Regions from separate parts of the Arthrobacter sp. FW306-06-A genome, predicted to be linked through region 1. Evidence: riboswitches for the same ligand, from Rfam matches in the RefSeq annotation. Region 1 holds a riboswitch; each other region holds the start of a gene.

Region 1 (7,793 bases):
CACCCCTGCACTCCAGGGATTCGGCACTGATGGTCGATGCGCTCCGGCAGCTGGGCGCCACTATCACGGAAGTGCCGGGGGACGGCGACTTTGGCCCTGACCTGGAAGTGGTTCAGCTGCCGGCAGCGGCTGAGGCGTCCCCGACCAGGATCGACTGCGGGCTGGCGGGCACGGTCATGCGGTTCGTTCCACCGCTGGCGGCGCTCCGCAACGGAACCAGCGTCTTCGACGGCGACCCGCACGCCCGGAAGCGCCCCATGGGAACCATCATCGAGGCGCTTAAGGCCCTCGGTGTGGCCGTTGCCTCCGAAGACGGCTCCGCTCCGTCGTCGCTCCCGTTCGTGGTGGAAGGCAAGGGCGCGGTGCGGGGCGGCCATCTGGTGATCGACGCCAGCGCGTCGTCCCAGTTCGTCTCCGCCCTCCTCCTGGTGGGGGCGAGGTTCGACGAGGGCCTGCACCTGGAGCACGTGGGAAAGCCGGTGCCGAGCCTGGACCACATCAACATGACCGTGGCTGTCCTGCGCGGCGCCGGCGTGTCCGTGGACGACTCCGTTCCCAACCACTGGGTGGTGGCACCCGGGCCAATCCGTGCCTTCGACCAGCGGATCGAACAGGACCTTTCCAACGCCGGACCGTTCCTGGCGGCCGCCCTGGCCTCGAAGGGAACAGTTCGGATTCCCAACTGGCCGGCGGATACCCAGCAGGTGGGAGACCTGTGGCGCGAGATTCTCGTGAAAATGGGCGCACACGTCACCCTGTCCGACGGCGTCCTGACTGTCACCGGCGGCCCGGAGATCAAGGGCGGCGACTTCGCGGACACCAGCGAGCTTGCCCCCACCGTCGCAGCCCTGTGCGCGCTGGCCACGGGCCCATCCCGGCTCACCGGGATCGCCCACCTGCGCGGACACGAGACGGACAGGCTCGCTGCATTGGTGGCGGAAATCAACCGGCTCGGCGGGGACGCAGAGGAAACCAGCGACGGCCTGGTGATCCGGCCCGCCGCGCTGCACGCCGGCGTCGTCCGCAGCTACGCGGACCATCGAATGGCCACCGCAGGCGCCATCCTGGGCCTGGCAGTGGAGGGCGTACAGGTGGAGGACATCGCCACCACCGCCAAAACCATGCCCGATTTCCCCCAGCTGTGGACAGGCATGCTGGCCCAGGACGCCGCTGCGGCATCCGGACCGGAGGAGCCCAGCGGTGGCACGGCGCACTGACTCCTGGGACGAGTCCGACGTCCGTATCAGGCCCAACAAGAAGGGCTCCAGGCCCCGCACCAAGGACCGTCCCAGCCACGACGATGCGGTCACCGGACGGATCATCACGGTGGACCGGGGGCGGTACACCGCAGTCGTGGGTGAGGACTCGAACAACGAACGCGTGGTCATTGCGGCACGCGCCCGCGAACTTCGCCGCTCGCCGGTGGTTGCCGGCGACTTCGTCTCGCTCGTGGGGGACGTCTCCGGGGCACCGGACACGCTGGCGCGCCTGGTGAAGATCCAGGACCGCAAAACGCTCCTGCGGCGCAGCGCCGACGACACGGATCCAATCGAACGTGCCGTGGTGGCCAACGCGGACCAGCTGGTGATCGTGGTGGCGGCCGCCAATCCGGAGCCGCGGACCGGATTCATCGACCGTGCCTTGGTGGCTGCGTACGACGCCGGTATCGAGCCGATCCTGCTGGTCACCAAGGCCGACGTCAAGGATCCAGCGGAACTGCTGTCCAACTACACCCACCTGGATTTCCCGGTGATCATCAGCCGAACCGCTGACGCCCAGGCCTCCGGGATCGACGCGCGCTCCGACGACGGCCTCTCGGCCCGGCTGGACAGCACCGCGGTGGCAGCCCTCCGCGCCCACCTGGGCGGCAAGGTCACCGTCATGCTCGGGCACTCAGGCGTGGGCAAGTCCACCATGGTGAACGCGCTTACTGGGGCCGAGCGGGCCACCGGCGGAGTGAACGCCGTGACGGGACGGGGCCGGCACACGTCGTCCTCTGCCCTGGCGCTGCGCCTCGCGGACGCTCCGGCCGGCAGCTGGATCATTGATACTCCGGGCATCCGGTCCTTCGGCCTCGCCCACGTGGACCCCGACCGGATCCTGCGCTCCTTCCCCGACCTCTCCCCCGGCATCGAGAACTGCGAACGGGGCTGCAAGCACACGGCAATTGCAGTGAACTGCGGCCTCGACGACTGGGTGGCGGGCGGACACGCAGGTCCCACCGGTCCCGCCCGGTTGGCGTCGCTGCGGCGGCTGCTCGGCACGGATCCAAGGTTGGAAGCACAGGAAACCAAGGAGCTCGGCAGCGTCAACTGACGCGTTCTCCCCGGCAGAAGCGTGCGCAGACTGTAGTTTGGAACCATGATCCAACCCGCTTCGAGCTACAACGATGACCTGCGCCTGGCACATGTCCTGGCCGACTCCGTGGATGACCAGACCATGAGCCGCTTCAAGGCCCTGGACCTCCACGTCGAGACCAAGCCGGACCTGACGCCGGTCACCGATGCGGACAAGGCCGCCGAAGAAGCCATCCGCGGCCAGCTCTCGCGTTCCCGCCCCCGGGACGCGGTCCTGGGCGAGGAGTTCGGCAGCACGGGACACGGGTCGCGGCGCTGGATCATCGACCCCATTGACGGGACCAAGAACTTCGTCCGCGGCGTTCCGGTCTGGGCTACCCTTATCGCCCTCGTCGACGAGGGCGAGCCGGTGGTGGGCGTGGTCAGCGCCCCGGCCCTGGGCAAGCGCTGGTGGGCGGCGAAGGGTATGGGCGCATACATGGGCAGGTCCCTGGCAGCTGCCACCCGGCTCCGCGTCTCCAACGTCTCGACACTATCGGACGCCTCCCTCTCTTACTCCAGCCTCACGGGCTGGAAGGAACGGGGAAACCTTGACGAGTTCCTGGGCCTCACCGAGGACGTGTGGCGGACCCGTGCCTTTGGCGATTTCTGGTCGTACTGCATGGTGGCGGAGGGCTCCGTGGACATCGCCTGCGAACCGGAACTGAACCTCTACGACATGGCCGCCCTTGTGCCGATCGTCGTGGAGGCCGGCGGCCGTTTCACGTCGCTGGAAGGCGAGGACGGCCCCTTCGGCGGGAACGCGCTGGCCACCAACTCGATCCTGCACTCAGAGGTATTGCACCGCCTGAACCCTTATTTGGACGATTTGCTGTAACGGTTGGCTTTTCCCCGAAAAAACGAATAAAGCAGCGGCGGACACCTCCCGATGGGGGTGTCCGCCGCCGTTTATTCGAATCGCGTAACAAACCGCTTAACAATCGCTGCGGGTTCAGTCCTGTCAGCCGCATGTCCTACGCTTTTATCCAGGTCACGAGTGCCAGCGCTAAACCCCGGTTTGCTGGCCGGCAACCCTCCATTCGCGGTGGGGTGCCCCGGGTGACGACCAGGCCGGTCCGGAGCGGATGCGGCAAGCGCGGATTCCACTATGCCGGAGTCCTGTATTCAAGTGAGGTCTCTGTGACAACTGCCACCGTCTCCCCCCAGCCCGTCAGCACCGAAGCGGCAGTTGCTGAACGGCATGCCGTTGCCGGCCGGCCCCTCGCGGCAGTCACCGGAGCCGAGATCCAGGCGCCGCTGATCACCGGCGGCCACGTGCGGTACGCAAACCTGGATTACGGCGCCTCGGCCCCTGCACTCTCCGTGGTGTCCGCCTACCTGAACGAAATCCTGCCCTACTACGCCAGCGTCCACCGGGGGGCAGGATACGCCTCCCAGATCAGCACCTCTGTCTACGAGAACGCGCGCACCATCGTCCGCGATTTCGTCGGCGGACGCCCGGACGACTCGGTCATTTTCACCCGCAACACCACCGACTCGCTGAACCTCCTGGCAGGTTGCCTCCCGGTCACCCATGGCCGCCCTGACGGCGATGTCCTCTACCTGGACATCGAACACCACGCGAACCTGCTGCCGTGGCAGGGCGTGCCGCACCGCAGCATCGTGGCCGCGGAGACGATCACCGGCACCCTCGACGCCGTCCGCGCGGAGCTGGAGCAGGGCGGGGTCAGCCTGCTGGCCGTCACCGGCGCTTCAAACGTCACCGGCGAGATCCTTCCCATCCGCGCCCTGGCCGCGCTGGCCCACCAGCACGGCGCACGGATCGTGGTGGATGCGGCCCAGCTGGCACCGCACCGCCGGGTGGACATCAGCACGGATGACATCGACTACATCGCGTTTTCCGGCCACAAGCTTTACGCACCGTTCGGCGCCGGCGTCCTGGTGGGACGGCCTGACTGGCTGGACGCGGGCGTCCCGCACCTTGCCGGCGGCGGCGCGGTCAAGGAAGCAAGGCTCGACGGCGTCAGCTGGGCCAGCGGCCCGGCCCGCCATGAGGGGGGCTCGCCGAACGTCCTCGGAGCCGCCACGCTGGCCCGCGCCACCCAGGTCATTGCTGAGCTCGACCAGGACCGGTGGCACGCCCACAAAGCCGCGATCCGCTCCTTCCTGGTGGAGGGCCTGCAGGACATCGACGGCGTTACCGTGCACCAGATCTTCAAGGACAGCAACCCGGAAACGGACACCATCGGCGTGGTTAACTTCTCCGTGGAGGGCTACGACGCGGGGCTGGTGGCCGCCTATCTCGCCGCCGAGCACGGCGTGGGCCTGCGCGATGGACGCTTCTGCGCCCATCCCCTGCTGAAGCGCCTTGGCCTGCCGTCCGGTTCGCTCCGCGCAAGTTTTGGCGTCGGCTCACGGCTGGAGGATGCCGAACGCCTCCTCGCCGGTATCCGTGCGCTGCGCAGCAACGGGCTGGGGTGGGACTACGTGGTGGACGCCGGGCGCTGGGTCCCCGCCAACGACTTCCGCACCTACCCGCACTGGGCGCCCAACACGCCGGGAACGGCCGGCGCGGCCCCCTGCATCGACGACTGAGCAGCTGCAGCAAAGAGGGTGCCCCTTGGGGCACCAGCCGGTGACCGTCCGTGCGGTACATTCGAGAGACGTCCACATCGGCAGCACACGAAGGAGGCCACGCTTGGTTCGGGGTGGCCCCAGGCTCGATCACGGGCGGCGCCGGGAGCTTGGCCAGAGCTTCCAGGACGGCGGCGGGCACTACCACCGCGTCCGCCCCGGATATCCGGAAGACTCGGTCCGCTGGCTGGTGCCCACCAGCGCCCATGAGGCACTGGACGTCGGCGCGGGTACCGGAAAGTTCACCTCCTTGCTGCTGGACCTGGGCCTGGACGTCACCGCCGTCGACCCCTCCGCGGACATGCTCGCCCAGCTGAAGACCCACTGCCCGGGCGCCGCAGCTGTGGTGGGCTCCGCCGAGGTGACCGGCCTTCCCACCGCCAGCTTCGACGTCGTAACCGTTGCCCAGGCGTGGCACTGGTGCGACCCGCTGGCCGCAAGTACCGAACTCGCCCGGGTGCTGCGCCCGCATGGAACCCTGGGCCTGGTATGGAACCAGCTGGACACCTCCGTGCCCTGGGTACACCGCCTTTCCCGGATCATGCACGCAGGTGACGTGTACCGGCCTGGCCACAAACCCGTCGTGGGGCCTGAATTCCAAGGTCTCGAGGGACACGTCAGCCACTGGCAGGACACTGTGACGACCACGGACCTGATGGAGCTCACCAAGTCACGCAGCTACTACCTGCGCGCCAACGAGGCAACGAGGGCCAAGGTCTTGGCCAACCTGGACTGGTACCTGCACGAGCACCTTGCCTACGCCCCGGACCAGCAGATCCACCTTCCCTACCTCACGCTCGCCTGGCGCGCGGTCAAGGCATGACCAGTGCAGCGGACTCTGCCGCCGCGGCCCAACCGGTAGGCTTGAACCTGTGAAGACCAGCGCGCCCTCCTCCTCGATCGAGGACTACGTCAAGGTCATCTATTCGTTCACGGAATGGCAGGACAAGCCCATCACGTCCTCGCAGCTGGCACAGCGGCTGGGCGTGGCCAATTCCTCGGTTTCGGAGATGGTCCGCAAGCTCAAGGACCAGGGCCTGGTGGACCATAAGCCGTACAGCGCCGTCACCCTCACCGAGGCCGGCCTGCGGCTGGCCCTGGCCATGGTCCGCCGCCACCGGCTGATCGAGACCTACCTTGTCCAGCGCCTTGGCTACAGCTGGGACGAGGTCCACGATGAAGCTGAACAGCTGGAGCACGCGGTCTCGGACACGTTCATTGAACGCGTCGCGGCGAAGCTCGGGGACCCTAAGCGGGACCCGCACGGCGACCCCATCCCCACCGCCGACGGCCAGGTACTGATGCCGCGCGCCCACCTGCTCGCCGAACTGGACGAAGGCCACAGCGGCCGGATCACCCGGATCAGCGATGACAACCCAGAGCTGCTGCGGTACCTCGCCGCCCAGGACATTGACCTCGATGCCGAGGTGGAGGTGGTGGGACGGCGCCCGTTTGGCGGCCCCATGGTGGTGCGGATCGGCAGTTCGGGCACGCCCCGGGACTACGACCTGGCCGATGAAATCGCCTCAGCGCTGTGGGTCTCCAGCGACACCCCGCACCCTGGCTGCGTCCTGGGCGGATCCTGACGTGGCGATGCCCAACGGCTCGGCGTGGCTGGCCGTGGCCGCCGGCGGGCTGATCGGCAGCGAACTGCGGTACGGGCTGGGGCTGGCATTCCCGGACGCACCCGGCTCCCTCCCCTGGGCCACGCTGGCCATCAACATCAGCGGCAGTTTCGTCCTGGCGGCCCTGACCACAGTCTGGATGGCCCGCCCGCACACGGCATTCTGGCTGCGGGCAGCGGTGGGACCCGGCCTGCTGGGCTCCTTCACCACCTTCTCGGCAGTCATCTACGCCTCGGACCAGCTGGCGCGCGCCTCCGCCCACCCGGTATGGATCACCTATCTGGGCCTGTCCCTGGTCCTCGGCCTGGCGGCCGCCGGCGCCGGGTGGCGGACCGGCAGGTTCCTATCGTGCAGCCGGGATGGCCGGCCATGATCGCTGCGGCCCTGGTGGGGGTATTTGGCGTGGCCGGCGCCCTCCTGCGGTTCGGGGTGGACAGCTGGTTTGCGCACCACAGCAGCATCCGAAGCGTCCGCGCGGACGGCCGCGGAGCCCTGCACTGGCCCTGGGCCACCCTGCTGGTCAATGTGGTGGGGTGCTTCGTCATCGGGCTCTCCCACGGCCTGACCACCGGACTGGGACTGGGCACCGAATGGCAGCTGGGTCTGGCCACCGGCTTGGCCGGAGGGCTCACCACTTTCAGTTCCTGGACCACGGCCACCATCCGCCTGCTCAGCGAAGCACGGTTCGGCTCGGCGGTGCTGAACGTGGCGGTCAACCTTGCGTTGGGCTTTGCTGCTGCGGCCGCGGGCATCGCCCTGGTCGGCTGAGTTCCGGAGCCCGGCTCCAGCCCGGCCCGGCCCGGCCAGGCCCGGCGAGGCGATTTGGCCGCCTCCCGTATGGTTGAAGGTGATGATCAGCAGACGCGACGCGGCAATAACCCTTGATGTTCCCCTTGAAATGGCACAGCGCCATGGCCTGCCCAAGTGGATGACGGAGGCCGAGCTCCGTGCCATCCTGGACAATCCCCCGCCCTGGCTGGTGCAGTCGCGCGCCAACCGGACGGGAAAGCGGCCCGTCTGGGTGCACTTGGAATGCGCCGTCTGTGGCTATGAGGAAGCGGCGCGGCCCAAGAAGTGGTGGCCCGACTTTACGTACGTGGTGTGCGGACACCACGCCCCAGCGGAGGTTCCGCCTGTCCGCGCCGGCCACGTCCGCAGCGAGTACGACGGCGTGGGGACCCGTTTCGTGGGCATCGCGGACGTGGAAGCGCCCCCGGTTCGTCCGTAGGTCACCGGG
Region 2 (7,793 bases), 1.2 Mb from region 1:
GGGGCTCAGCGGCGAGCTCCTGGATTTTGGCAACTTCCGTCCGGCCCCCGCTGCGGATGTGGCCCGTGCGCTGGTGGATTACCTGGCCCCCGTCCTGCAGGAGCAGGGCGAGCTGGCTTTGGCCCGGCAGGGTGTGGAGGAGATCATCGCCCGCGGAACAGGGGCCGCCGAACAACGCCGCGCCCGGGACAAGGCCCTTGCCGGTCCGCCGCCTGAGGACATGGGGTTTGGCGCCGTGGTGCGCCAGGCCGTGCAGGTGACCATGCGCGGAGCGCTGGATCTCGGAGACGTGGAGGACACACCGGAACTGCTGCGGGTCCGCCAGGCCTGACCCGCCGCGGCGCGCGGGTCCGCGATGCGCAGTTTCCTCTTCGACGCGGTGTTTCCTTCCCGCGGCCCACATTCGGGCCGCGCCGGGGAATATGCGCCGCGGGAACACCGAAGCGCGTCGAATACCTAGATCTGCTTCAGCGCCTGCTCCAGGTCGCGGATGAGGTCCTCCGCATCCTCCAGTCCCACGGAGAGGCGGACCACGCCGTCGCTCAGACCAATGGCCGCTCGTCCTTCCGGGCCCATGGCGCGGTGCGTGGTGGTGGCGGGATGCGTGATCAGCGACTTGGAATCGCCCAGGTTGTTGGAGATGTCGATGATCCGCAGCCCGTCCAGCAGGGCGAAGGCGGCTTCCTTGCCGGAGCGTCCGCCCGACGGGGCAAGCTCCAGGGTCAGGACGGTGCCGCCTGCGCTCATCTGCTTCGCCGCCAGCCCGTACTGCGGGTGCGATTTCAGCAGCGGATACTTCACCCAGCTCACGGCCGGCTGCTCCTCCAGCCACTCGGCAAGCCGGAAGGCCGTGGCGGAGGAGTGGTTGACGCGCAGCCCCATGGTTTCCAGGCCCTTGGTCAGGACCCAGGCGTTGAACGGGGACAGGGCGGGGCCGGTGTGGCGCATCAGCTGCTTTACGGGGCCGTCAATGAACTCCTTGGTGCCCAGGATGGCACCGCCCATCACCCGGCCCTGGCCATCGATGTGCTTGGTGCCGGAGTAGACGATGACGTCCGCGCCCAGGTCACCGCAGCGCTGCAGCAGGGGAGTGGCAAAGACGTTGTCCGCCACCACGGTGGCCCCGGCCGCGTGCGCCAGGTCGCTGACCGCGGCGATGTCCACGATTTCCTGCATCGGGTTGGACGGGGACTCGAAGAAGACAGCCGTGGTGGGTTTGGAGAGCGCCTCGCGCCACTGATCCAGGTCAGGGCCGTCGACGAACACCGTCTCCACGCCCCACCGGGGCAGGATCTCGTTTAGGACCACGAAGCAGGAACCGAACAGCGAGCGGGCGGCCACCACGCGGTCGCCGGCTGCCAGCAGGGCACCCAGGGCGGTGAATACCGCGGACATGCCCGACGCCGTCGCAAAACATGCTTCGGTGCCTTCGAGCAGCCGGAGCCGTTCCTGGAACGTGGCCACGGACGGGTTGCCGTAGCGGGAGTAGACAAAGCGCTCGTCTTCGCCGGTGAAGGCGCGTTCAGCAGCGGCTGCGGATTCGTAGACGAAGCCGGAGTTGAGGAAGATGGCCTCCGACGTTTCCTGGAAGTTGCTGCGGTCCAGCCCGCCGCGGACGGCCTGGGTGTCGGGGTTCCAGCCGGGGGCGTCGTGGTTGAAGCTCACTTAGTTCTTTCCGAGGTTGGTGGGCAGGCCGCGGTTTTTCCAGCCATTGACGGTCCGTTCGCCGAAGCGGTCGGGATCGCCCTCGAAGCCCTCGAGGACGCTGTAGGCGGTGAAACCCGCCTGGGTGGCGGCGGTGGCCGCGGCGACGGAGCGCTTGCCGGAGCGGCACAGGAACACCAGTTCCGTGCCCGGGTCCTCCGGCGCCTGGTCCGTCAGATCCTTAATGAAGTCGGGGTTGGGGATGCCGCCGGGGAAGGTCCACTGGATGAAGAGTGGGTCGTTGTCCGTGGCCTTGGTGTCCGGGATGCCGATGTGGGCCCATTCGCCCTCGGTACGGACGTCCACCAGGACGGCGCCCTGCTCCAGCTTGGCCCAGGCTTCCTGCGGCGTCAGGTCTCCGGCGTAGCTCATGCGTGGCCCTCGCCGTCAAACTCGCCGTCGAACTCGCCCTCAAGCTCGTCAACGGCCGTTGCAACGGCGGCGTCTGCCGAGGCGATCGCGGCCGGAAGGACGATGGCCTGCGCCACGATGACGGTGGTGCCGTTAAAGGTTGCTGCGGGGCTGCCGTGCAGCACGTAACCGTCTGCGAGTGCAGCGGAGATCCGCTCGCAGAACTCACGGTTGTCCGCGCCGGTAATCAGGCGGTAGGACAGTCTTTCCTCAGGGGCGGGTGCGTCGGACACGACGGATCTCCTTCTTTCACGCTTGCAGCTCGAATCGGTCGATATGCCGAGTATTCACCTGAGGCACCCCGCCGCGAAAGGGAGGGTTGCCGACCGGCCAGTCAGGGCTTCACACCGGTACTCATTACTCCCCAAAAACGTAACACCTGCGCTCCCAAGCCGCACCGCCGCCGTCGTCATGTTCCGTAATTCACCGGACGGCCAGGCGACACGCAAGGGCCGGCCGCCGGATAAAGTTCTTACCGGGGCACCGCCCCGTCGCCTAAGCAACGGGCAGCAGAGCAATGAGTACCGGGGGGTCCTTGTCAGCATGCGCGCAATCACATCGCATCACCGCGCCACCAGCCACGTAAACCGTCCGCGCTCTGTGGCTGCCTTTCTAGCGGCCATCGTCATCGCCTTCCTGGCCGTGCTGGCGCCGGCAGGTCCGGCGCAGGCGGCGCAGGCTGCACCGGACAGCGGCAAGCCGTGGCTGGGTGCGGTGCTCGAGTGGGGCGAGGATACCGCTGCAGGCTTCAGTGACCGGCTGGGCGCCACCCCTGCTGTCTTTGGCCACGACATCACCCTTCCGTTCCGTGATTCCGAACGGAACGACATCGACGGCTTCCTGCAGCAGGCCGCAGCCAAAGGTGCCCACGCCCTGCTCACGGTGAAGCCCTCGGTGCCGCTGGACCAGCTCGGCACTGCAGAAGCTGAAGCCTTCGCGCAGCAGGTGCACACTCTCACATCCGGGTTCAAGGGCCAGCTGCTGATCCGGTTCGCCCCTGACATGAACACAAGCTGGGTGGGTTGGGGCCAGCAGCCCGCCGAGTACCGCCAGGCTTTCCAGGAGGTGTCCAGGGCATTCAAGAAGTACGACGGCGGCCGGGCCGCCATGGTGTGGGCGCCTTACCTGGGCAAGGACTACCCCTTTGACCGGAGCCGGAATGCGCCGCAGCCAGGAAGTGAGGGGTTCGCGCTCCTGGACACCAACGGGGACGGGGCCTGGACCGGAGGCGACAACGCCTACGCACCCTACTACCCGGGTGACGACGCCGTGGACTGGGTGGGCCTGGCCGCCTACCACGACGACACCGCCGGCGGGGCCGCCGTCAACACTTTGCCGCGGGCCGGTGAGCTTGAGGAGATGCTGACAGCCTCGGGAAGCGAAAACTTCTACGCCACCTACTCGGAGGGGCGCAGGAAGCCTTTCCTCCTGCAGACCGCGGCGTTCTACAGCCCTTCAACCGGCGGCGCGCCCGAAGCCGGCATTAAAACCGGCTGGTGGGACCAGGTGGTGGGAACTGCCACCTCTCCGGAGTTCGCACGCACGGCCGCCGTCGTATGGGACGAACGCACCAGCACCAGGGACACCGGCGTGGCGAGCATCAGCTGGCTGCTCACCGGAAACCCGGACATTGCCAAGGCCGCGGGGGACAGGCTGAAGGCCTCCCCGATGGTGACCGGCCCTGTCACCGATCAGGCACCCACCGGCACTTATGTCCGCGCCAACACCCTGTCCGGGCCTGCTGCCTGGACTGTTGCCGCCGCCATGGTCATCCTCCTGGTGGCCCTGTGGCAGGTTCCGCGCAGGATCAATGCAGCCACAGCCTGGAGCTACCAGGATCCTTCCACCAGGGACTCGCGCGTTGACCTGCTGCGCGGAATGGCCATCGTCTTCGTGGTGGTCAACCACCTGGGCATGGCCTCGCTGTTCCAGTTGCTCACGCAGGAGGCCGTGGGCTTCGTGTCAGGCGCAGAGCTGTTCGTCCTCTTCTCCGGACTGGTGGTGGGCATGGTGTACGGGCCCAAGGCAAAGGAGGACTTCGGCCGGGTTGTGGACCTCACGTCACGCCGCGCAGGCAAGCTCTACCTGACGGCGCTCGCCGTGCTGATCGGGGTCTTCCTGCTGTCCCTGCTCCCGTTCTTCCACGCCGAGGCGCTCACAACCTTCGTGGACCAGGGAACCGGCGGCGCCGGGCACAACGGTGCCGGCCGGACCTACGACCTCTATGCGGGCATGTCGTCCTTGTTCCAGTTCCCCGTGCCGCCCCAGGTGCTGCCGGCCATCGTGCTGCTGCAGTTTGGGCCCTGGCAATTCAACGTCATGGGCCTCTACGTGGTGCTCTTGCTGGTCAGCCCGCTGATCCTGGCCGCATTGAACCGCGGAAAGGCCGTCTGGATGCTGGCCGCGACCCTTGCAGTGTATGCAGTTGGTGCCGTGACCAGGTTCCGGGTCCTGCCGTCGCAGTTCGAGGACTCCTTCCCCCTGCTGGTGTGGCAGGTGCTGTTCGTGCTGGGGCTGGTTGCCGGCTATCACCGCCGTGCCGTCGTTGCCTGGCTGTCGAGGCATACGTGGGTGGTGGTTGCCTGCACCGCGGCCGCGTTCGCGCTGGCTTTCCTGTCCTGGGGCAATCCCTACCTGGCGAACAACTACGACGTCCGCATGGCGCTCATGCCGGACGGCGTATACCGCGCCATGTATGACGCCCTCTTCGGCCGCACGTACCTGGCTCCCGGCCGCCTGCTTAATGTCATGGTCCTGGTGGTGGCGGCCTACGCATTCCTCAGCGCTTATTGGAAGCCGGTGCAGCGGGCGCTGGGCTGGTTCCTGATTCCACTGGGCCGGGCCACGCTGTACGTGTTCATCATGCATGTGCTGCTGATCGCCGTCGTAGCCAATATTCCGGCGTTGCAGCAGCAGAGTATCTTCCTCAACACCGCGGCCTATGCCGTGGTCCTGGGACTGCTGTGGGTGATGGTGCGCACCAGGTTCCTCTTCCGGATCATCCCTACCTAGCCCAGGTGGGGACGCGCTCCTCAACCTTGGCCGCGGCTGCTTCAGGGCATGAAAAATGCCGTGGCACCGGAGTGCCACAGCATGTGTTCGTGCGCCCAAGGGGTGCCCAAAGGCGGGCCGGGGAAGCTAGACAAGCCCCGGATAGCTGGTGAGGATGTAGTCGGCCGCAGCTGGACCCTTCATGCGGAGTCCGTTGTGCCCGGGGTTGATCCTGTGCTTCATGGCTGACCAAAAAGTGGATTCGCTGCCGAGCGGCTGCTGATTGATCACGCACCAGCTGGTGTACAGCCCGTAGAGGCGGTCCCGGTTCAGGCTGGAATCGGATACATGATCGGAATAGGTTGCTTCGTGGAGGAACAGATCGAACTGCGAGTTAGCCATGACGGCTCCCTTCGCTAAGTGCTCGGCGCTGCCGTGTGGCTACAACAGCAAACCGCGATCCCCTGCACGGGGGTGATCGGGGTATATAGTCCATCCCCGGCTGAGACTGAGGGGACGAACAGCGCTCTCACCGCTTGTCTACACTGTAGACTTTACCCGTAGACTACAAGTGAGGCAACCGTCTTGAATAACTCCGGGACCACCGCCGGCGGGGCGAGGACCAATCCATGACTTCCACTGCAGCTTCCGGGCCTCGCTCGCCCAAAACCCGGCTGAGCCGGGACGTTGTGCTAACCAAGGCCCTGGAACTCGTTGACGCCGAAGGCCTGGAGGCCCTGACCATGCGCCGGCTGGGGCAAGAGCTCGGCAGGGACCCCATGAGCCTTTACCGGTACGCGGAAAACCGGGCAGCCCTGCTGGACGGAGTCTCGGAACTGGTGCTCAATCAGCTCAGAATCCATCCCGAGGACCCGGACTGGAAGGCCCAGCTGCGGAGAATCGCCCACAACCTGCGGACGCTGGCGCTTCAGCATCCCAACGTAGTGCCCCTGCTGGTAACGCGGCCCCTGTCCACGCCGCTGGGACTGCGGCCCCTGGGTACGCTGCGGCCGCTCGAGCAGATCCTGTCCCTGCTGGTGGCCGCGGGGTTCCAGCCGGCAGATGCACTCCATGTCTACCGCGCCTACTACGGCTTTCTCTACGGACACATCCTCAACGAACTGCAGGAATACGTCGTTGACCCGGAAGAAAACGAGGTGCTGCTGCGGCTGGGGCTCCACCGCCTGCCCGCCAAGGAGTTTCCCAGGCTGCGTGCCCTGGCTCCGGCGCTTGCAGAATACGACGGCGGCGCGGAGCTTGAGCAAGGACTCACCATCCTGCTTTCCGGGCTGGAAGCACAGCTTTCCGGAAAGGGCCCAACTTCCCACGCCTGACAAGGCGCCGCCGGCCGCTACTCGAACGAAGCGCGGCGCCGGTCCTGCAGCCGGGTGTTCCAGACATCCGGCCGGTTCACCTGGAACCTGCGGCCCGTCAACGCTTTGGCGTTCAGCCTGACATAGTTGGCCTTCTCTCCGGGCTGCCACGGCTCCAGGCCAAGTCCGTCCACTGCATCCCGGACGGCCTGGTCCTCGATGATTTCCGTGTCGCCCCGAACCACTACGCTCCAGGCCTGTTCCGTCGAGGGGTCGTAGCCGTCAATTTCCAGCGCCGCCGGCCGCTCCATCCTGGCGCCCCAGAGTTTTGAGCCCGGAGCGGTGCGGAAGACGATACTGCGCAGGTGCACAACGTAGTTCACGGGGAAGATTTCCGGATGCCCGTCCACCACGATGGCCAGCCTGCCCACCGTGTCATTCTCAAGCAGTTCCCAGCAGTCGTCGAAGGACAGGTTTTCGATCGGCAGGTTTCGCGAGTCCATGGTCCACACCTTACGGGTGATGCGGGTGCGGGAAAAGGGATTAAGCGCCTGTTGCAGGGCCTAGTGGATGCCGGCGAAAAGTCCGCTCAACTCGGCGGTCAGTTCCTTCTGGACGGACGGGCTGCCGATCTGCTTGCCGTCGATCGTGTTCACAGGGGCAAGAAGGCGGACGCTCGAGATCAGCCAGACCGCATCCGCGTCCAGGAGGTCCTGCGGCTCCAGGGGGCCGTAACCCAGCTCCCAGCCTGCCGCCTTGGCGGCAGCGAAAAGCGCGCCCTGGGAGGTTCCCGGGAGGATGCCGCTGTCCAGCTGGGGTGTGATGAGGCGCTTCACCGGCGTGCCGTCGTCGGACTTTCCCACATGCGCCAGCAGCACCGTGGACGTGGGGCCTTCCAGGACGCGGCCGTCGGAGGACAGGAAGATGACGTCGTCCGCTCCCTGCTTATGCGCGTAGCGGAGCGCGGCCATATTGACGGCGTAGGAAAGCGTCTTGGCGCCCAGAAGCAGCCAGGGCGCCCGTTCGGCCACGTCACTGTCGTAGCCGCGGTCAAGGAGGATGACGTCAATACCTGTTTCACGCTGCCGGCGGCCGGTAGCCCCCGCGGGCGATGCCTGCACCCAGGCTGTAGGAGCGGGGGCACCCTCCACGCCGCGGGTCACCACAAGCTTGACCACCAGTTCATCGGCAGCAGGATCGGCGGGTGGGTTCTCTGACCGGTGCCGCGCCACGGCAGCGGCAATGGCGCGGCGCCACGCCTCCTGGTCCGGGATGTCCAGGTCCAGTGCCGCGGCGGAGCCTGCCATCCGGTCCAGGTGGGCCTGCATTTTCCGCACTGACCCGCCCACCGCCAGCATGGTTTCGAAGACGCCG
Region 3 (7,793 bases), 1.3 Mb from region 1:
TGCTGCCTGCCCTGCCCTGCCGCCTAAGTGGCGCCCCGGCGTCGTACTTTAGGCTTCTAGGCGTCCTTCGCAGCCCTGAAGCCTGCTTCAAGGTCGGCGAGGATGTCGTCGATGTGTTCCAGGCCCACGGAAAGCCTGACAAGTCCCGGGTGCACCCCGGCCACCACCTGCTGCTCCGGCGAGAGCTGGCTGTGGGTGGTCGACGCCGGGTGGATGACCAGGGAGCGCACGTCGCCGATGTTGGCCACATGGGAGTGCAATTCCAAAGCGTCGACGAAGCGTTTGCCCGCCTCCGCTCCGCCGGCCAGGTTGAAGGCGACGACGGCGCCCGTCCCCTTGGGCCCATACTTGCGGCCACGCTCGTACCAGGGGCTGGACGGCAGCCCGGCGTAGGCGACCGATTCGACGTCGTCCCTTGCTTCAAGCCACCGCGCAACCTCCGCCGCGTTTGCAACATGGCGCTCCACCCGCAGGCTCAATGTCTCCAGGCCCTGGGAAATCAGGAAGGCGTTGAACGGCGAAACCGCCGAGCCCAGGTCCCGCAGGAGCTGGACCCGCGCCTTGAGGATGTAGGAGAGATTGGCACCGAGCGCTCCATCGGCTCCCAGGTCGCGGGCGTAGACCAATCCGTTGTACGTGGGATCCGGGGTGTTGAAGCCGGGGAACCGTTCCGGGTCCTTGCTGAAATCGAACTTGCCGGAATCGACGATCACGCCGGCGATGGCTGTGCCGTGGCCGCCCAGGTACTTGGTGGCCGAGTGGATCACGATGTCCGCTCCCCACTCCAGCGGCCGGATCAGGTACGGCGTCGAGAGGGTGTTGTCCACGATGAGGGGCACGCCGGCCTGGTGGGCGACTTCGGAGATGCCCTCGATGTCCAGGACGTCCTGGCGCGGGTTGGAGACCACTTCACCGAAGAAAAGCTTGGTGTTGGGCCGGACGGCGTTGCGCCACTGGTCCAGGTTGTCGGGGTCGTCCACGAACGTGACGGAGATGCCGAATTTTTTCAGGGTGTGGGCGAAAAGGTTGTAGGTGCCGCCGTAGAGGCTGGGGCTGGCTACGATGTGGTCGCCGGCCTCCGCAATGTTCAGGACCGCGAACGTTTCGGCGGCCTGGCCGGAACTCAGCAGCAGCGCGGCCAGGCCGCCTTCAAGGCTGGCAATCCGCTGTTCGACGGCGTCCTGCGTCGGGTTGCCGATGCGGGTGTAGATGGGCGCCAGTTCGGAGAGTGCAAAGCGGTTGGCTGCGCTCTCGGCCGTTGGGAAAACAAAGGACGTGGTTTGGTAGATGGGCAGGGCACGGGCTCCCGTTGCACTGTCCACTTCCTGGCCGGCGTGGATCTGGCGGGTTTCGAAGGACCAAGCGTTGGACATCCAAATCTCCTTTGACATGGGCCCGGCATGCTCAGGGGCAGTGCGGGCCGCGCTTGCTGTCGGCTCGTGCCGGACAGCCAGGTCCTCACCCGGGGCACCCCACCGCGGATGGAGGGTTGCCGGCCAGCGAGCCGGGGCTTGGCGCTGGCACTCATGACCTTCGCCAAGTCTAGGAAGCGGGGGCGCCCAACGCCATGAGTATGACGGGTCGTGACAAAAGCCTGGACGTGGAAACACACCGCCAGGACTGCAGCGTAGGTTTGCGAAGATTCGCACAGGGAATGCGAAGGATCGCCCGAGCTTCGGAAGATCGGGTTCCCGTCCCCGATAGATTTGAACGGGGAAAACCCCCTCGTTTCTCACAGTCAAAAAAGGACGGACGTTCCGTTGCCTCCGATTCTGCGCCCTGCCGCACGTGCCACTGTTCTATACATTGTGTTGGTCTGTTCAATGCTGGGAGCGGTGCTTCTCCCTGCTCCCATCGCCAGCGCCGCGGCGGCTGACAAGGGTGATTACATTGTCCGGTTCCCCTCGGCAGCGGACGTCAGGCAAGAGAGCAGTGCCCTGCGCGGCCAAGGTATTGGCGTTAGCCGTATGTTCGATAATGCGATCAAGGGCGCTGCGATAAAAGCCACCCCGGCGCAAGCCTCAGCCCTGATGCGGTCCGGCAAAGCCGTCGCCGTTGAGCCGGACCAGCCCGTCACGGTCTACAGCACAACCCAGGAGCAGGCGCCATGGGGACTGGACCGGATAGATCAACAATCGCTGCCCCTATCCAGCACGTACACGCCCTCCGGCACCGGGCAAGGCGTGAGCGTCTATGTACTCGACACTGGGATCCTCGCATCCCACGTCGACTTCGGCGGCCGGGTTGCAACAGGTTGGACGGCGAAGTCCGACGGCCTCGGGTCCAGCGACTGCAACGGACATGGCACCCATGTAGCCGGCACTATCGGCGGTTCAACCTATGGCGTGGCAAAACTCGCGACTTTGATCCCGGTGCGGGCACTGGCCTGTGATGGCACAGGCCTCTACTCGGACGTTATTGCAGGACTCGATTGGATTGCAGGGGACCACCGTGCCGGAACTCCGGCTGTGGTGAACCTCAGCATTGGCGGCCCCACGAGCAGCACCTTGGACGCTGCCGTGGAGGCGGTAATCGCCGACGGTATTTCCGCGGTTGTTGCTGCAGGTAACAGTGCCACCGATGCATGCACGGCTTCCCCTGCCAGGGTTCCGGCGGCAATCACGGTCGCTGCCAGCGATTCCACGGACCACCAGGCCAGCTTCTCAAACTTCGGCAGTTGCGTGGATCTTTACGCCCCCGGCGTTGGCATTACATCCGATTGGTACACCTCCCCGGCCGCCACCGCATCTCTAAGCGGGACCTCAATGGCCACTCCCCATGTGGCAGGCGCTGCTGCCCTCATGCTCTCGCAGAACCCGCTGCTCTCCCCTGCCCAGATAGGAGACGCACTGAATTCTTCCTCAGCCAGCGGCAAGATCTCCAACGCCAGCCCGGGAACCCTAAACCGGTTGCTGCAAGTTGCGTCACCGGCAGGAACCAGCAGTCCGTCGAACCCTGGCTCGTTTTCCTCCCAGACCCCGTTCCGGCAGCTTGATACGCGCAACGGCACCGGAGGCACCAGCGGGCCAGTCGCTCCCGGAGCCACCATCAAGGTCCCGGTAACCGGACGGGGCGGCATCCCGGCAACAGGCGTGTCAGCCGTGGCCGTAAACGTCACTGTCACCGAGCCCACCAGCAACGGATTCATCACCGTCCACGCCGGAGGCACCACCCCACCGGGAACCTCCAACCTGAACTTCGCCGCAGCCCAAACCGTGCCCAACCTCGTCATCACCCCCGTCGGCAGTGACGGAACCATCGCCCTGACCAACAACTCCAACGGCACCGTCCACCTCACCGCCGACACCTCCGGCTACTACATCGCTGGAACCGCCGTAGACCCTGGCGCGTTTTCCTCCCAGACACCGTTCCGGCAGCTTGATACGCGCAACGGCACCGGAGGCACCAGCGGACCAGTCGCTCCCGGAGCCACCATCAAGGTCCCGGTAACCGGACGGGGCGGCATCCCGGCAACAGGCGTGTCAGCCGTGGCCGTAAACGTCACTGTCACCGAGCCCACCAGCAACGGATTCATCACCGTCCACGCCGGAGGCACCACCCCACCGGGAACCTCCAACCTGAACTTCGCCGCAGCCCAAACCGTGCCCAACCTCGTCATCACCCCCGTCGGCAGTGACGGAACCATCGCCCTGACCAACAACTCCAACGGCACCGTCCACCTCACCGCCGACACCTCCGGCTACTACATCGCTGGAACCGCCGTAGACCCTGGCGCGTTTTCCTCCCAGACACCGTTCCGGCAGCTTGATACGCGCAACGGCACCGGAGGCACCAGCGGACCAGTCGCTCCCGGAGCCACCATCAAGGTCCCGGTAACCGGACGGGGCGGCATCCCGGCAACAGGCGTGTCAGCCGTGGCCGTAAACGTCACTGTCACCGAGCCCACCAGCAACGGATTCATCACCGTCCACGCCGGAGGCACCACCCCACCGGGAACCTCCAACCTGAACTTCGCCGCAGCCCAAACCGTGCCCAACCTCGTCATCACCCCCGTCGGCAGTGACGGAACCATCGCCCTGACCAATAACTCCAACGGCACCGTCCACCTCACCGCCGACACCTCCGGCTACTACATCGGTGGCTGATCAAATGCCGATCCTGGTCAGCTGGGAGGCAGGAAAACAGCCCGAATCCACGAAGGAAATTCCAGTAAGGGTATCCTTAGCTGAGAGCCGCATCACAAAGTGCCAAGATGTTGCCATGCGCATGGATCACGTCTCTTACGCCTGTGAACACGACGGCCTCGCGGCCACTACCGAACGTATTGCAACTGCCCTCGGCGTTGAGGCAGTGAAGGGCGGGGTGCACCCCCGGTTCGGAACCCGGAATATGATCATCCCGCTGGCCGGTCACAAGTACCTGGAGGTCGTGGAGGTCCTGGACCACCCCGCTTCTGACAAGGCACCGTTTGGACAGGCCGTACGGGCCCGTTCCGCGGCCGGCGGCGGCTGGATGGGCTGGTGCGTCGAAGTGGACGACCTCGCCCCCTTCGAGGAACGCCTTGGCCGCTCCGCCGTCAACGGCAACCGCAAGTTCCCGGACGGCCGCGAGCTGGTCTGGAAGCAGATTGGCATCCTGGGCCTCATCGCTGATCCCCAGGTCCCGTACATGCTTAAGTGGGAGGGCGATCCCTCGCTTCACCCGTCCAACGCCTACCAGAGCAGCCTCAAGATGAGGTGCCTGACCATCGCCGGCTCCGCGTCGAGGGTCACGGAATGGCTGGGCGAGCCGGTGGAGAAGCCGCTCGAAGATGTTGCGGTCGAGTGGGTCGCCCCGCACGGAACGCCGGGCATCCTGTCGGTCACCTTTGAGACCGCCAACGGGGCCGTCACTATCTGACGCTCCAGCCCTAGTCTCTTTTTGGGAGATGGGTGTGCCGGGTCCACGCCCGGATAATCTTCGGCCGCCATGAGGTGGTGACAACGGCGTCACCACCTCATGGCGGCCGAATTCGTTCAAGCGGCGTTTGACTTTTTGGGCTCAGGGCAGCGGATTTTTCTGCGCCAAGCATGCTCTTTTTCACACGGGACATTTGGGCTGCGACAGGGAACCTTTGCGTCCAAAAAGTACGACGACGGCGGGCGGCTTCGGTGGTCCGGCTTACCCACTCAGGTAAGCTGCTCGGCGCAGCTCATATTGTCAGACCCCTGTTGGATGATCTTCATATGGGAATCAGCGGTGGTGTGAGGGCAGGTGCGGAGGGCGTTCATGCCTCGGTGGCTGCCCTCGGTGCGCTGGATGCCATAAGTGCGCTGGAGCGGGAGGATGCTTTCCTGGCCTCCGGGGTTGGTGTTGGTTCCGGTGTTGATGTGCTGCAGCGGCGGTACGAGATCCGGCTGGAGCGGCTGGAACTCACGGCCCGGTTGGAGGCGCAGCTCGCGGCGATGAAGGCGCGGGATGCAGCCGAGGCGATCGGGTTCCAGCAGGCCATGACCCCGCCCGACGCGTCCATCCAGGACCGCACCTACGCCGAGATGTCCGTGGTGGAAGAGATCGCAGGGGTCCTCACCGTCAGCTCCGCCGCCACAGGCGCCCTGGTGGAACAGTCCCGAAAAATCTGCTCCCTCCCACCGGTGTTCCAGGCCCTGTCCACCGGTGCCATGTCCTGGCAGCACGCCCGCATCGTCGCGGACGAAACCGAGGGCCTCGACGCGGCCGGCGCTGCCGCGCTGGTGGCGCACTTCTTCGACCCCGACGCACCCCACCCCGCCCGCGGCGCAGCCCCGGGCGAACTCGTCCCCTCCCGCTTCCGGGCCAAAGTCCGTTCCTGGCGCGAACGCCACCACCCCGAGACACTGCAGAAACGCCACGCCAAAGGGGTGACGGACCGGCGAATGGAATACACCCCGGACCGGGACGGCATGGCCTGGATCTCGCTCTACCTCCCCGGCGACACCGCCTGCGCCATCTGGAACCGCACCACCGCCACCGCCCGCGGCCTCCAAGGCCCCAACGAACCACGCACCATCACCCAACTCCGCCCCGACATCGCAGCATCCCTGCTCCTCAGCGCCGGCAACACCAAGGGCACCGGCACCACCACCGCGGCAGAGCCGGCCAGCATCGACGACGGGACCGGCAACGACGACGTGACCGGCAACGCCATCAGTTCGTCGGCCGTGAGGGAGATCGGCAAGGTCCCCACCCCGCGGGCCGACGTCCTGGTCACGGTGCCGGTGTTCTCCCTGCTCGGACTCACGGATGAGCCCGCCATGCTCGACGGGCTCGGCCCCATCCCGGCATCCATGGCCCGCAAACTCGTCGCCGACGGCGCGGCCTTCTACCGCGTCCTGGTCGACCCCCGCGACGGGGCACCCTTGGAGATCGGCCGGAAGAACTACCGGCTCACCGAAACCATCAAACGCTGGATCAGGATGCGCGACGCCAAATGCACCTTCCCCGGCTGCACCAACCGCACCCCGGACAACGAAACCGACCACCTGAAAGCCTGGGAACACGGCGGACCCACCGGCACCAGCAACCTGGCACAACTCTGCCCCAAACACCACCGGCTCAAACACCACACCCAATGGACACCAGACCCGGCCACCACGAGTGAATCACCCGGCTGGACCTCACCCACCGGCCGCCACTACAAACCCGAACACCCCCACCCAGAACCCACACACTGGCCACCGGGAATCCTGCCGGCGGAAGCTATCGTGGCTGCCATGCCGGTGGATGCTCCACAGTGGCAGCAGCTGCTCGCGGGCATGCCTGATTGGGCCGATCCACCACCCGAAGATCCACCCGGCGAAAACCTGCTCGAGCCGGGCGAACTATGCCCGACAGATCCACTGTGGGAGGACTTCTACGCGCAGCCCTTCATTCTCCCACCGGACCCAGAAGCGGACTCCTGGTTGCTGCTGTCGTTCATCCGAGAGCAGCTATCACGCCAATAACGCCCTGCATCGTCATAACGGTGAGGCCGGGCAGCCCAGACTGAGGAGGTGGGGTATCTACCCCAACCCCACCGCCTTCCCGAAAAGGCTGAACCCGACGAACGCCACGATATCCAGCAGTGCGTGGGCTATCACCAGTGGCATGACCCGACGTGTCCGGGTATACAGCCAGGCAAAGACAATGCCCATCACTGCGTTGCCAATGAATGGACCGAAGCCCTGGTACAGGTGGTAGCTGCCGCGCAGCACCGAGCTCACGGCGATGGCCAGCGGCATGCTCCATCCGAATTTCCCAAACCGGTCGAGCAGATAACCCACCACAATGACTTCCTCGAGCACCGCATGGCGGACGGCCGACAGGATGAGGACGGGAACCGTCCACCAGTAGGCATCCAATGCACTGGGAATGATGGCCGTGGTGATCCCGAGCGCCCTGCCGGCCGCATACAGGCCCAGCGAGGGGATGCCGATCAGTGCAGCCAGCCCCAGCCCCTGAAGCAGGTCCTTTCCGGGCCGGGCGAAATCGAACCCGAGCTTCTGGAACGCGGACCGGGAGGTGCCGGGCTCACCGGGCGCGGCGGGGCGGTCCTCAGTAAGGAAGTACAAAACCAGCAGTACCGGCACCAGCGCAAAGACGATATCCAGCAGCTGGTACGTCAGGTCAAAGTACTCGCGGGTACTTTGGGAACGGTTCAGGGTGGACGTGCCCTCCGCCAGCGGGGCGCGGGTCATCTTGTCGAGCAGCTGCACCACGGAGTAGACGGCCGACTGGCCCAGGGACAGGCCCAGGACGATCCAGACTTCGAGCCGCAGGCGGCGGCGGGAGGGAACCAGCATGTTCCCATCTTGCCTTCAGTTTCTGGATCCGGC

What was found. A riboswitch is a leader RNA that binds a small molecule or an ion and turns the genes downstream of it on or off. The one in region 1 is predicted to bind S-adenosylmethionine.
Region 2: another riboswitch for S-adenosylmethionine. It lies ahead of LFT49_RS19185 (DUF1737 domain-containing protein); the one in region 1 lies ahead of LFT49_RS13585 (aminotransferase class V-fold PLP-dependent enzyme).
Region 3: another riboswitch for S-adenosylmethionine. It lies ahead of LFT49_RS07390 (bifunctional o-acetylhomoserine/o-acetylserine sulfhydrylase); the one in region 1 lies ahead of LFT49_RS13585 (aminotransferase class V-fold PLP-dependent enzyme).

What each region holds. Positions count from the first base shown of each region.
Region 1 covers NZ_CP084552.1:2,906,922-2,914,714, forward strand. The annotation lists gene aroA (3-phosphoshikimate 1-carboxyvinyltransferase) at 1-1,217, shown strand, start outside; gene rsgA (ribosome small subunit-dependent GTPase A) at 1,201-2,316, shown strand; gene hisN (histidinol-phosphatase) at 2,362-3,174, shown strand; SAM riboswitch class IV at 3,326-3,439, shown strand; gene LFT49_RS13585 (aminotransferase class V-fold PLP-dependent enzyme) at 3,477-4,892, shown strand; gene LFT49_RS13590 (class I SAM-dependent methyltransferase) at 4,996-5,754, shown strand; gene LFT49_RS13595 (metal-dependent transcriptional regulator) at 5,804-6,517, shown strand; gene LFT49_RS13600 (fluoride efflux transporter FluC) at 6,525-6,929, shown strand; gene LFT49_RS13605 (fluoride efflux transporter FluC) at 6,926-7,324, shown strand; gene LFT49_RS13610 (hypothetical protein) at 7,407-7,784, shown strand.
Region 2 covers NZ_CP084552.1:4,086,195-4,093,987, reverse strand. The annotation lists gene LFT49_RS19200 (glutamate--cysteine ligase 2) at 1-331, shown strand, start outside; gene LFT49_RS19195 (O-succinylhomoserine sulfhydrylase) at 457-1,665, opposite strand; gene LFT49_RS19190 (rhodanese-like domain-containing protein) at 1,666-2,076, opposite strand; gene LFT49_RS19185 (DUF1737 domain-containing protein) at 2,073-2,348, opposite strand; SAM riboswitch class IV at 2,362-2,477, opposite strand; gene opgC (OpgC domain-containing protein) at 2,659-5,127, shown strand; gene LFT49_RS19175 (hypothetical protein) at 5,254-5,508, opposite strand; gene LFT49_RS19170 (TetR/AcrR family transcriptional regulator C-terminal domain-containing protein) at 5,736-6,440, shown strand; gene LFT49_RS19165 (pyridoxamine 5'-phosphate oxidase family protein) at 6,458-6,922, opposite strand; gene LFT49_RS19160 (aminodeoxychorismate lyase) at 6,983-7,793, opposite strand, start outside.
Region 3 covers NZ_CP084552.1:1,615,866-1,623,658, reverse strand. The annotation lists gene LFT49_RS07390 (bifunctional o-acetylhomoserine/o-acetylserine sulfhydrylase) at 57-1,373, opposite strand; SAM riboswitch class IV at 1,418-1,532, opposite strand; gene LFT49_RS07385 (S8 family peptidase) at 1,836-4,106, shown strand; gene LFT49_RS07380 (VOC family protein) at 4,222-4,860, shown strand; gene LFT49_RS07375 (HNH endonuclease signature motif containing protein) at 5,187-6,923, shown strand; gene LFT49_RS07370 (CPBP family intramembrane glutamic endopeptidase) at 6,981-7,760, opposite strand.